Regions from separate parts of the Rheinheimera sp. MMS21-TC3 genome, predicted to be linked through region 2. Evidence: predicted binding sites of a transcription regulator. Region 2 holds the regulator's gene; each other region holds the start of a gene.

Region 1 (4,284 bases), 420 kb from region 2:
CATATGCAGCGCTTATCTAGCTTAGGCAAGATGATGGCGTCGTTAGCCCATCAAATTCGTACGCCTTTATCGGCAGCTATGCTGTATGCACAAAATTTAGCTAATCCGCGCATAACTATGCAAACTCAACAACAGTTTCAGCATAAACTGCAATCGCGTTTGTTAGATCTCGAGCAACAAGTTAATGATATGTTGTTATTTGCGCGGTCTGACTCTTCACAAGCGGTAGCAGCTTTTAGTGTTGAAGACTTAGTTAGTGCTATTCAGGCCAGCGCAGATGCCATTTTACTAGCAGCAAATGCCAGTCTTAAGTTAACTAACACTGCACCTAATGCCAATTTAATTGGCAATATGAATGCCTTAAGTGGTGCTATCTTAAATTTGATTCAAAATAGTTTACAAGCAATACCTGAACAAGCAGAAATCAGCTTAACCATCAGCAAAAGTCAGCATCAGGCAGAGCATATTGTTATTGCCGTCGCTGATAATGGCCCAGGTGTGGCTAGCAGCATACAATCCCAGTTATTTGAACCTTTTATAACCAGTAAGTCTTCAGGTACTGGGCTAGGTTTAGCAGTAGTGCAAGCTGTTGCTCACTCCCATCATGGTGTTGTTAGCTATAAACCCAGTAAATCGGGCGGTGCATGCTTTGAGCTTACTTTGCCGGTGCAACATACTACTGATAACAACGCTGATGCTTGTTTAGATAAAAATAAAGCGGAGGCTTAGCATGAAACAAACAATTTTAGTGGTTGAAGATGATGCTGGTTTGCGTGAAGCACTTCAAGATACACTAATGCTGGCAAACTATCAGGTACAAGCTGTTGATAGTGCTGAATCAGCTTTAATGTTATTAAAAAAACAATCATTCCAATTAGTGGTATCTGATGTGCAATTAGGTGGCGTATCTGGCTTAACCTTATTAAAAACCTTACGTGAGCAATATCCGCAGATCCCAGTGTTAATTATGACGGCTTACGCCACAGTGCAAGCGGCGGTTGAAGCTATTCGCTTAGGCGCTATTGATTACTTAGCTAAACCCTTTGCTCCTGAAGTATTAGTGAATACTGTTAGCCGCTATGTTAGCCCTGAACCGGTATCAACTATAGAACCAATAGTGGCAGCAGAAAGTAGTAAGCAGTTACTTACTCTCTGTGGCAGGGTAGCGCGTACCGATGCTAATGTGATGATTTTAGGCCCTAGTGGCTCAGGTAAAGAAGTATTAGCCCGTTATATCCATCAATTATCAGAGCGTAATCAAGGCCCTTTTATTGCTATTAACTGCGCGGCTATTCCAGAAAACATGCTGGAATCTACGCTGTTTGGCTATGAAAAAGGTGCTTTTACCGGTGCAATAGCTGCTTGCCCAGGCAAATTTGAGCAAGCGCAACATGGCACTATTTTGTTAGATGAAATAACAGAAATGGATTTAAACCTGCAAGCTAAATTGTTAAGAGTCTTACAGGAGCGTGAAGTTGAACGTTTGGGCGGCCGTAAAACCATTAAGCTAGATGTGCGTGTATTAGCAACCAGCAATCGTAATTTAAAACAAGCGGTAGCCGATGGCGTGTTTCGGGAAGATTTATTTTATCGTTTAAATGTGTTCCCTTTAACTTGGCCTGCATTAGCAGAGAGGCCGGAAGATATAGTGCCTTTAGCTGAGCACTTTATTGCTAAATATTGCCGCAATGAAGGTCGGGTTATTGCCACACTAACAGCGGAAGCGGCATCACGGCTCTATAACTATACTTGGCCTGGTAATGTGCGAGAACTTGATAATGTGATCCAGCGCGCGTTAATTATTTCAGCTACTGATGAAATAGCCGCTGCAGATATTATGTTGGAATGCAGTGAAAGTATTCCAATGGCTACAAGTAGCAATACGCCTAGTGCAGTAAAATGCTCTGCTGACATCAACCTAGAACCAAGTGCTGATGATTTATCTAATGCTACAGATTTTAAAGCTAGTGTTCATGATCAAGAGCACCGGATTATTTTAGCTACCATGAAAGCTTGTGCAAATAAGCGTAAAGCGGTGGCAGAAAAGCTAGGTATTAGTGATCGTACTTTGCGTTATAAGTTAGCGCGGATGCGAGAGCAGGGTATCGATATACCAGTGTAATAATGCAATAAACTTTAAATTGATAACAACGGGTGCTAGTCACCCGTTTCCTTTCGTATTATCCATATAAATTTCATGTACTTATAAGTGGCACGGTTAATGCTTTATCTATAGTTAATAGATAGACAGCAATTTTTTGACAGGTGACGCTATGAATATCAAAGGCCCAAACTTATACGCCGAAATGCAATCAATGGCAGTGCAGGCTCGAGCTGTTGGTACTGAGCTAAAGCTTAAAAATACTGCTGAGGTTAATCCAAGCCAAACAGATTTTAGCCAAATGCTTACCCAAGCGTTGGGCAATGTTAATGACTTAGCGCAAGAAACCGGAAAACTCCGTAGTGCACTTGAGATGGGCGATCCTAATGTGTCCTTAGCCCAAGTCATGATTGCTAGTCAAAAGTCATCATTAGCCTTTGAAGCTACAGTGCAAGTTCGTAATAAACTGGTTGAATCGTATAAAGAAATTATGTCGATGCCGGTATAGGTCAGGAGTAATTATAAGTGGCTGATAATCAATCAACTGAACTGGCTTTAAGTGGAAACGACTACGCCGGCGAACAATCAGAACAAAAACCTAGCTTTATGGGCTCATTGGCTGGCACAGATTTAATTCGTCAGGTGGCTATGGTTATTGCCCTAACTATTTGTTTAGCCATTGCTATTTTAATTGTGCTTTGGGCTAGGCAACCAGAGTTACGGCCATTAGGCACTTTTGCCACCGAAGAGCTTATTCAAACTTTAGATCATTTAGATAGTCAAAAAATTAATTATGAGCTGCAAGGCAATGTGATTTTAGTGGCTGAAGACCAATTTCAAAAAATCAAGTTGTCGTTATCGCGTGCTGGTTTGACTAAAGAAGTCTCAACAGGCACAGAGTTTTTATTAAAAGACAGTGGTTTTGGTGTTAGCCAACGTTTAGAAACAGAACGCTTAAAGCACAGCCGTGAACAGCAGTTAGCACGGACTATAGAAGAACTACAAAGTGTTTCTCGAGCCAGAGTATTATTGGCTATCCCTAAAGAAAACGTCTTTGCCAGAAGACAAAAAATACCCTCAGCTACTGTTTTAGTAACAGCTAGGGGCGGTACTGTTATCCGTGATAGCGAAGTGAATGCTATTGTGGATATAGTGGCCTCAGCAGTACAAGGCTTAGAGCCAACTCGGGTTACGGTAACCGATCAAAGTGGCCGACTATTAAATAGTGGCTCACAAGATGCATCGGCTGCGCGCTCACGTCGTGAATATGAGCTACAGCGTACTCGTGAAGAGGAATACAGACAAAAAGTCGACTCTATTTTAATGCCAGTATTAGGTTATGGTAATTATACGGCAGAAGTTGATTTACATATGGACTTTACGGCTACTGAGCAAACGCAAAAACGTTTTAATCCAGACTTGCCTGCTGTACGCAGTGAAATGACAGTAGAAGAAAATAACGTTGGTGGTATCAGTGGCGGTATTCCAGGTGCTTTATCTAATCAACCGCCTTTAAACTCAACTATTCCTGAGCAAGCAACCTCTAGCAATAACCAGCAACTTATACCTGGCCGCAGCCATAAAGAAGCGACACGTAATTATGAGTTAGATACCACTATTAGCCATATTACTCAGCAAAGTGGTGTTATCCGTCGTTTAAGTGTATCAGTTGCCGTGGATTATAAGCCTGGTGCCGATGGTGTTACGCCAGAGCCTCGCAGCCAAGCTGATTTAATGAATTTACGTCGTTTATTACAAGGCGGTATAGGTTTTGATGCTCAGCGCGGTGATATAGTTGAAGTCATATCTGTACCTTTTATTAAAGATGAAATTCTCGATATCCAACAGCCTAGCTTTTACACTGAAGAGTGGTTTAGCCGGCTAATAAGATTAATCATTGGTGGGTTAATCGTTATTGTCTTGCTATTGTTTATAGTAAGACCGATGTTGAAGAAATTGATTTACCCAGATGACACTAAAGAAGCTTATGATGAAAAATCAATGAGCAAAGGGTTAGACTTGGGGGATGATACTATCAACATGTTAAACTCATCATTTGATGAAAATGCAGTAGGCTTTGCCTCAGACGGCACTTTAATGCTGCCAGATTTACATGGTGATGATGATCTATTACGCGCAGTCCGGGCCTTGGTTGCCAATGAACCTGAACTGTCTTCTTTAGT
Region 2 (4,284 bases):
CATAAGGTTATTATTGAAAGCTTATTGCAGAATGAACTGATAGAACGCATAGAAACAGATACACTAGAAATGCTATTCCCTGACAACCGTTTACAAAATAATCAACCAGTGCGTGTAATAGGTAAAGGTTTTATTATTGAAGGTGTAGGCATTCAGGCAGACTTAACCAACAAAACCTTACACTTATTACAACATAATAAAACGGTATACCAAAATGAAAGCTAACTATATTACAGCCACAGCTATATTGTTAATAACATTTAGCTCTATTGCCGCTGTTCCAGATTACAAGCAACAAATTCAAATTGACGCCGATAACTTATCTTCGATCAAAGAAGATGTTTTGACATACCGCAACAATGTCATTATTACTCAAGGCTCAATGAAAATGACTGCTGATCTATTAGAGATTGATGCCAGTGCTGGTAAAGGTAATGAAGTCTATCTTGCTACTGGCCAACCAGTAAAATATTCACAACGAATGGAAGATGGCAAACTCGTTACTGCTGAAGCTAAAAGCATGCGCTATGAACCATCAACACGCATCCTAACTCTTAGTGGCGACGCCGAGCTGGCACAGAGTGGTAGCGTAGTTCAAGCATCAACTATTCGTTATAACGTTGAAAAACAGCAATTGAATGCCGATAGTAATAAGACCAAGCGCGTAACAACTATTTTTACGCCAGAGGAAAAAGATAACCCATGAAGTTAGTCGCAGCACATCTGGCCAAAAGCTATAAAGGCCGACAAGTAGTAAAAGATGTCAGCCTAGAGGTCAATGCCGGCCAAATAGTTGGCTTACTCGGCCCCAATGGTGCCGGAAAAACGACAACTTTTTATATGATAGTAGGCTTAGTCCCCTCAGATAAAGGCAGCATAACCCTTAATAATGAAGATATGACTTTTGAGCCTATTCATGCCAGAGCCAGAAAAGGCATAGGTTATTTACCTCAAGAAAGCTCTATTTTTAGAAAGCTTAGCGTGTATGATAATTTAATGGCTATTTTACAAACGCGCAAATCTTTAAGCCGCGCTAAGCGTGAAGAAATAGCAGATGAGCTATTAGAAGAATTTCATATTGGCCATATCAAACATAATTTAGGTATGAGCTTATCGGGTGGTGAGCGGCGACGAGTAGAAATTGCTCGCGCTTTAGCAGCCGAGCCTGCTTTTATTTTATTAGATGAGCCTTTTGCTGGCGTTGACCCTATTTCAGTTTTAGATATCAAAAAAATTATTCAACATTTAGGCCAACGTGGTATAGGTGTCTTAATTACCGATCATAACGTACGCGAAACACTAGACGTCTGTGAAATAGCCTACATAGTTAGTCATGGTGAACTGATTGCCTCTGGGCCACCACAACAAGTGCTAGCTGACCAAAAAGTACGAGATGTATACTTGGGTGAGCAATTCAGGCTATAGTTTTAAGGCAATTCAGGTATAGTTAGTTAAAGCTAGCCAATACCAATATCACTTGTGTTTCAGGAGATTAGTAGAAGTAAATGAAGCCATCTTTGCAACTTCGCTTAGGACAACAGCTGACCATGACCCCTCAGCTGCAACAGGCTATTCGCTTATTGCAGCTATCCACTATTGAGTTACAGCAAGAGATCCAAGAAGCTTTGGATGCGAATCCTTTATTAGAAGCAGATGACGATGCAACACCCTCAGCGGATGAGTCTTTACAGCAACACAGCCAAAAATCAGATGACAACTCAATAAGCAACGACACTAAAGTTGACAGCTCTGAAACAGATGCCAGCGAAGCCTTAGCAGATCAAAATATTAAAGAAGACTTACCCTTAGACAACGACTGGGACAACTTAGTTAGCGCCACTCCCGTTAGCTCTGGCAGTAGTGGTAGTGATGATGATACCGCTTACCAAGGTGAAACTAGCGAAAGCTTACAAGATTACCTACGTTGGCAAATGTATTTAACGCCTTTTTCTGAAATAGACTTAGCTATAGCTGAAGTAATTATTGAAGCTATCGATGACAGCGGCTTACTCACCATCAGCTGTGACGATATTTTACAATCGCTTGCTATTCCAGGCATAGAGGCCGATGAAGTAGAAGCTGTGATTAAACGGATCCAGCTATTTGACCCTATTGGCGTAGGCGCTCGCACGGTGCAAGAATGTTTGCTGGTGCAATTGCGTCAATTTTCAGCTGATACGCCATTTTTAGCCGAAGCCCAGTCTTTATTATTAGAACATAGTGACTTATTAGCTAATAGGGACTTCCGTTCTTTGATGCGAGTGACTAAACTCAAAGAAGACGAACTAAAACAGGTGATGCAACTTATTCAAAGTTTAAACCCACGGCCAGGCGCCGATGTGATAAAACAAGAACAAGAATACGTCATCCCTGATGTTAGCGTCAAAAAAGTAAAAGGCCGCTGGCAAGTCGAGTTAAATGTTGACGCCATGCCTAAAATTAGAGTTAATCAGCAGTACGCTGCCATGTCTAGAACAGTAAAAAGCAGTGCCGATAGTCAATTTATACGTTCACATTTACAAGAAGCAAAATGGTTTATAAAAAGTTTAGAAAGTAGAAACGAAACCTTATTAAAAGTGTCTAACTGTATAGTACAACAACAACAAGCATTTTTTGAACATGGCGAAGAAGCCATGAAACCAATGGTATTAAATGATGTTGCAGAAATGGTCGGTATGCATGAGTCAACCATTTCACGCGTTACAACCCAAAAATACATGCATACACCTAGAGGAATATTTGAACTTAAGTTCTTTTTCTCTAGCCATGTAAGCACCGAAAGTGGCGGTGAGTGTTCTTCTACTGCAATTCGGGCTTTTATTAAAAAATTAGTGGCGGCGGAAAACCCGGCCAAACCATTAAGCGATAGCAAAATGGCCGAAATTCTTTTAGAACAAGGGATAAACGTTGCAAGGCGCACTATAGCCAAGTATCGTGAGTCATTATTTATTCCACCGTCAAACCAGCGCAAAACCTTGATGTAAGTAAGCCAAAAAAAGGAATATGTCTATGCAAATCAATCTAACTGGTCGTCATGTTGAAATCACACCCGCATTAAAGGAATATGTAGACACTAAGTTCGCAAAATTAGCTCGACACTTTGAGCACATCACCAATATAAATGTGGTTCTCACTGTAGAAAAACTAAAGCAAATTGCTGAAGCTAAAGTTAATTTAAGCGGCGCAGAAGTATTCGCTATCTCAGATGATGAAAACATGTATGCAGCCATTGATCAGCTTATCGACAAGCTTGATCGACAAGTCATTAAACACAAAGAAAAGTTAATTCGACACTAATTAAAATATGATCAATTTAACCACCATGCTTACGGAGAACTGCACTAGAAGTGCAGTTCTTTTTAATAGTAAAAAGCGTATTTTGGAATATATTGCCGAGCTAGCACAACAGCAATTACCTGAGATAACTGAATACAGTATTTTAGAAGCCTTAATGGCGCGAGAAAAATTAGGTTCTACAGGTATAGGTGGTGGTATTGCTATCCCCCACGGTAAATTAAGCAGCGTGGTTAAGCCAATATTAGTCTTTGTTGTTAGCAAAGAGCCTATTGCTTTTGATGCCGTTGACAACCAACCTGTCGATATTTTCTGTGGTATTTTAATCCCAGAAGATCAATGCCAAACCCATTTAAGCACTTTATCTAGCCTAGCTAAATTGCTAAGCCAGAAAGAGCTAACCAAACAAATTCGTAATGCAGAAACTAATCAACAATTATATCAATTACTAATAGATTATTGTGAGGCGAATGCAGAATGATGAAACTGTTAGTGGTAAGTGGTCGCTCTGGTTCAGGCAAATCTGTTGCGTTACGAGTAATGGAAGATCTAGGTTATTACTGCGTAGATAACATCCCTGTTAATTTACTGCCTACTTTAGCCACAGCTGTCATGGGCCAATATGAACGGGTTGCTGTCAGTATTGATGTGCGCAACTTGCCAGAAGATCCTGATGATTTAACAGAAATTCTCTCCTATCTACCACACAAGGTAGAACTACATATTTTATATTTAGACGCCGATCACAGCACTTTAATTCGCCGCTTTAGTGAAACGCGCCGTATGCACCCTTTATCACACAAGGCTATGTCGTTAGACGAAGCCATTCTGCGTGAGCAGCAACTACTTGACCCCGTCGCTAGCAGTGCAGACTTATATATTGATACCACAGAGCTAAATGTGCACCAGCTAGCAGAGCAATTACGGGAACGTATACTCGGCCAAAAAACTGGGCGCTTAGTTATATTATTTGAATCTTTTGGCTTTAAA
Region 3 (4,284 bases), 2.4 Mb from region 2:
GAACGACTACGTCATGCTGTTGAAGGCTTAGTGGTAATGTATAATAAAACTCCACTAAAAGTAACTATAAGTATAGGCTTAGCTGAGTTCCATAGTGACATGAAACAGCATGTGCAGTGGATAGAAGCAGCAGATGAAGCGCTATATCAATCAAAAGAAGGCGGCAGAAATCAGCTGACTTGTTATCATCCGCAATAATTAAAAATTAAATTATTAGCAATAAAAAACCCAGCTTAAGCTGGGTTTTTTATTAAGATAAAGGTGACTTATTTAGCAAAGTTTTCTGCAGCAAACTTCCAGTTTACTAATGCCCAAAAAGCATCTAAATAAGCAGGACGAGCATTACGGTAATCGATATAGTAAGCATGCTCCCATAAGTCGACCGTTAAGATTGGGGTTAACGACTTATCTGAGATAGGGGTTGCAGCATTGCTAGTATTAACAATATCTAATGAACCATCGGCAGTTTTCACTAACCAAGTCCAGCTAGAACCAAAATTGTTAACCGCTTTATCATTCAGGGCTGCTTTAAAGTCAGCAAATGAACCCCATTTTGCATTGATAGCATCTGCAAGGGCGCCTGTAGGCTCGCCACCCGCGTTAGGAGCTAAGCAATTCCAATAGAAGGTATGGTTCCATACTTGAGCAGCATTATTGAATACACCGCCATCTGAAGTACGGATGATTTCTTCTAAAGACTTACCAGCAAAATCAGTTCCTTCAATTAAGCTGTTTAACTTAACAACGTAAGTATTATGGTGTTTGCCGTGATGGTACTCTAAAGTCTCAGCAGAAATATGTGGGGCTAAAGCATCTTTTGCAAAAGGTAATGCAGGTAATTCAAAGGCCATTGTTGTTCTCCGTTAACGTTGTTTAACATGTCTGTGTGGCGTAGACTACAAAACTTGACTAAATTACTCAAGTTTTACTCTGTCTAGTTTAGGGCGATTTATATTATAATGTAAGAATCGTTTTTGAGTATCTAACTAGATATGGGGTTTTATTTATAAAACTCAAGTGTAACTGAGTAAACAACAGCGTAAAATAGCGTTAGGCTCATTTTTTGGTAAGAGGTAACCATGGAAACAATTGACAAAATTAAGCAACAAATTTCTGAGAATCCGATACTTTTATTTATGAAAGGCTCACCTAAATTTCCAAGTTGTGGCTTCTCTGCTCAAGCATCTCAAGCGTTAATTGCTTGTGGCGAACAGTTTGCTTACGTCGATATCTTACTCGACCCAGAAATTCGTGCCGAATTACCTAAATATGCTAATTGGCCTACTTTCCCGCAATTATGGGTGGATGGTGAACTTATCGGTGGATGCGATATTATTTTAGAAATGTTTCAACGTGGTGAGTTGCAGCCATTAATTAAAGAAACAGCAGCTAAAGCTGATTCAGCTTCTACTAGCGATGCAGATACTGAGTAATTGCTTACGCTAACGCCAGCTATAGGCTGGTGTTAGCGGTTTGAGTTAATTTAAGTTGCTTAAGTCGGTTTAATGTCAGATTGAGCATCATTCTTGTCTGTTGACTCATCCTCTTGTTGTTCCTCATTTTGCTCTGGTGCGCTAGCTAATGGCCAGCCACCTAAATCTCGCCACTTGTTGACAATGTGGCAAAATAACTCAGCTGTACGTTCGGTATCATAGAGTGCGCTATGGGCTTGTTTGCTATCAAAAGCAATACCTGCATATTGGCAAGCTTTAGCTAACACTGTTTGGCCAAGAGCTAAGGCAGATAAAGTGGTAGTGTCAAAAGAAACAAAGGCATGAAAGGGCGAACGTTTATACTTTAAACGTTCAATAGCGGCATTAACAAAGCCTTGATCAAAGGCCGCATTATGCGCCACTATCACGCTACGTTGGCATCCCGCTGCTTTTTGCGCTTTACGTACCGCTTTACATATTTCACTAATGGCTTCGCGTTCACTTACAGCCCCCCTTAATGGATTAAACGGGTCTATGCCATTAAAAGCTAATGAGCTAGCATCTAGATTAGCTCCATCAAAAGGCTCAACATGGAAGTGTAATGTTTGTAGCGGCAATAAATTGCCTTCGTCATCCATTTTTAGCAAAGTTGCTGCTATTTCTAATAGTGCATCGGTTTTTGGATTAAAGCCTGCGGTCTCTACGTCGATAACAACAGGGTAATAGCCACGAAAACGTTGAGCTAATAGTGAAGTAGATTTTGTCATAAGTGCGCCATATTACATATTAAAGGCTATTATGCCAAAAAAATACGCTAACGTCTTGGTACGGCATAGTGTTTGCTTATGTTAAAGTTAAATAAGCAATTGCTTAAAATAAATATAGTGGTGAATCATGCAAAGGCTCCTGATAATCATAGCTCTTACGGGTATATTTACGGCAACTAGTGTGGTGTCAGCACCGCAGTTGCGTCAATATTCTGCCGAAATTGAAAACTCTGTATGGCAATTGAGTAAAAATACGCCATTAGAATGTCAGTTGCAGCATGAGATCCCGCGCTTTGGGCAGGCTGTTTTTCGCAGCGTTGCGAGTAAAGGCCTTAATATGGCCTTTGAATTACAAATGTTACGCTTACCTGATAATTATGCCTTAGCTGAAGTATTGTCTATACCTCCAGCCTGGCGAGCGGGAGAGCCAAGTAAGGCCATTGCTAATATGCAATTATTAAAGCAGTACAATGGTGAGTTACCTAAAGAGTCGGCTTGGACCTTATTGACAGAACTTGAGCATGGTTTTAGTCCTAGCTTTTACTTTAATGACTGGTATAGCCCTCACGACAAAGTGGTAGCGGCACTGAATCCAGTACAGTTTGCTACTCAGTTTACAAAGTTTAATCAATGCATTTCGGCTTTATTACCTTACAGTTTTGAAGATATTGCTTTTACTGTCTTAAATTATGAATCAGGTAGCGATCAATTAAGCCGTGAGTCTAGTCGACGTTTACAGCAAATAGCAGAATACCTTAAGTATGATAATGATATCGACTATATTGAGATTCAGGGCTATAGCGATAGTTATGGTGGCCTTTGGATGAATGAGCAGCTATCGATTAAGCGGGCTGAAAAAGTTAAAACGTTTTTTGTATCGGTCGGATTAAGTGCAGATAAAGTACAAGTAACAGGATTTGGTGAGCGGCGGCACATTGCACCGAATCAAATTGCTATTGAGCGCAAAAAGAACCGCCGAGTTGTATTGCAGCTAAGTAAACCTTAGTTTAAGTTGGTATTTATTGCACCATAATGTCAACTTGGCGCCAGTTTTCTCGTTCTGATAACAAAATACGCACTTGTTTGCCATCTAGGTGAAAAAATAGATTTTCTCTACCATATATAGTCTCTGCTTTAAAAGGCTCGCCAAGGTGCTGTAGGTAATATAGGCGTAATTCAGGCATGCTCTTCTGGCTAAAGTAGCTAAGTACCGCAGGCAGTTTATTATCTAAACGAGCAAATTCTCGTGCATCAGCCGCGATGGGCACTTGATAAAAATCTGCTGCCTGTAAAGCTGATGATAGGCTTAACGCTACCAAAAATAAAAAAGTTAAACGCATAGTGTTTCCTTATTTACATGCTGTTTTTTAAACTTTAACAAATTTTCGCAGGTTTTTCTTGATAAATTGGCTTTAGTTATTCAGTATTAAGTCATGTTTAGCAAACAAGCGCATAGCCGCTAAGATTTTATCGCCAGTAAAGGGTTTAACAATAAAAGTCGCAGCCCCTGACTTTATACTTAGCTGGACATTTTCTAAGGTGCTGTTTGCACTGACCATGACTACAAAGCAATCTGGTTTTACATTTTTAATTTTAGCTAGTAAGTCTAGGCCAGACGCATCAGGTAACTCAATATCAAGGAAAATAATATCAGGCCTTTGTAAGCTAAAAATATTCATTGCCGAAGCTGCTGAGTTGGCATTATAAAACTGAAAATTATCAACATTAAGAGTTGCATTTTTGGCTATTGCCATAATGTTATTGCGCAACAGTTGTCTTGTATAATCAATATCATCAACCAGTAAAACTTTAGCTGCTCGCATTAGCCTCTCCACACTGTTGCAGTAACTGACCAAACTGCTGGCAGATTAACAAAAGTTGGTTATCAAGGTTTTTATGTTGTAGCAAGGTTTGTAGTTTATCAGCAGCATTGGTAAGTTCGGCATGGCCAAAGCTTGCCGCTCCACCTTTTACTTTATGACAAATTTGGCGCATAAGATTAGCATTTCGTTCAGCTAGGGCTTGCTGAAATTGAGTTTCTTGTTGCTGCAAGTTTTCATAAAACAACTTGGTTAGCGCATCAT

Evidence for each region. The regulator sigma-54, encoded in region 2, starts transcription at its own class of promoters, with help from an activator protein. The targets are predictions, from matches to a motif close to TGGCANGNTNCNTGCTT.
Region 1: a site for sigma-54 is predicted at 2,211-2,227, ahead of fliE (flagellar hook-basal body complex protein FliE). Genes of this name have one in related genera too.
Region 3: a site for sigma-54 is predicted at 2,262-2,278, ahead of RDV63_RS03435 (flagellar protein MotY). Genes of this name have one in related genera too.

Annotation. Positions count from the first base shown of each region.
Region 1 is NZ_CP135084.1:2,631,196-2,635,479, reverse strand. It holds gene RDV63_RS12805 (sensor histidine kinase) at 1-729, shown strand, start outside; gene RDV63_RS12800 (sigma-54 dependent transcriptional regulator) at 731-2,122, shown strand; gene fliE (flagellar hook-basal body complex protein FliE) at 2,274-2,609, shown strand; gene fliF (flagellar basal-body MS-ring/collar protein FliF) at 2,627-4,284, shown strand, end outside.
Region 2 is NZ_CP135084.1:3,053,806-3,058,089, forward strand. It holds gene lptC (LPS export ABC transporter periplasmic protein LptC) at 1-225, shown strand, start outside; gene lptA (lipopolysaccharide transport periplasmic protein LptA) at 215-706, shown strand; gene lptB (LPS export ABC transporter ATP-binding protein) at 703-1,425, shown strand; gene RDV63_RS14840 (RNA polymerase factor sigma-54) at 1,506-2,984, shown strand; gene hpf (ribosome hibernation-promoting factor, HPF/YfiA family) at 3,010-3,297, shown strand; gene ptsN (PTS IIA-like nitrogen regulatory protein PtsN) at 3,323-3,775, shown strand; gene rapZ (RNase adapter RapZ) at 3,775-4,284, shown strand, end outside.
Region 3 is NZ_CP135084.1:655,886-660,169, forward strand. It holds gene RDV63_RS03415 (diguanylate cyclase) at 1-198, shown strand, start outside; gene sodB (superoxide dismutase [Fe]) at 267-851, opposite strand; gene RDV63_RS03425 (Grx4 family monothiol glutaredoxin) at 1,080-1,433, shown strand; gene rnt (ribonuclease T) at 1,493-2,200, opposite strand; gene RDV63_RS03435 (flagellar protein MotY) at 2,328-3,206, shown strand; gene RDV63_RS03440 (hypothetical protein) at 3,220-3,540, opposite strand; gene RDV63_RS03445 (response regulator) at 3,613-4,023, opposite strand; gene RDV63_RS03450 (response regulator) at 4,010-4,284, opposite strand, start outside.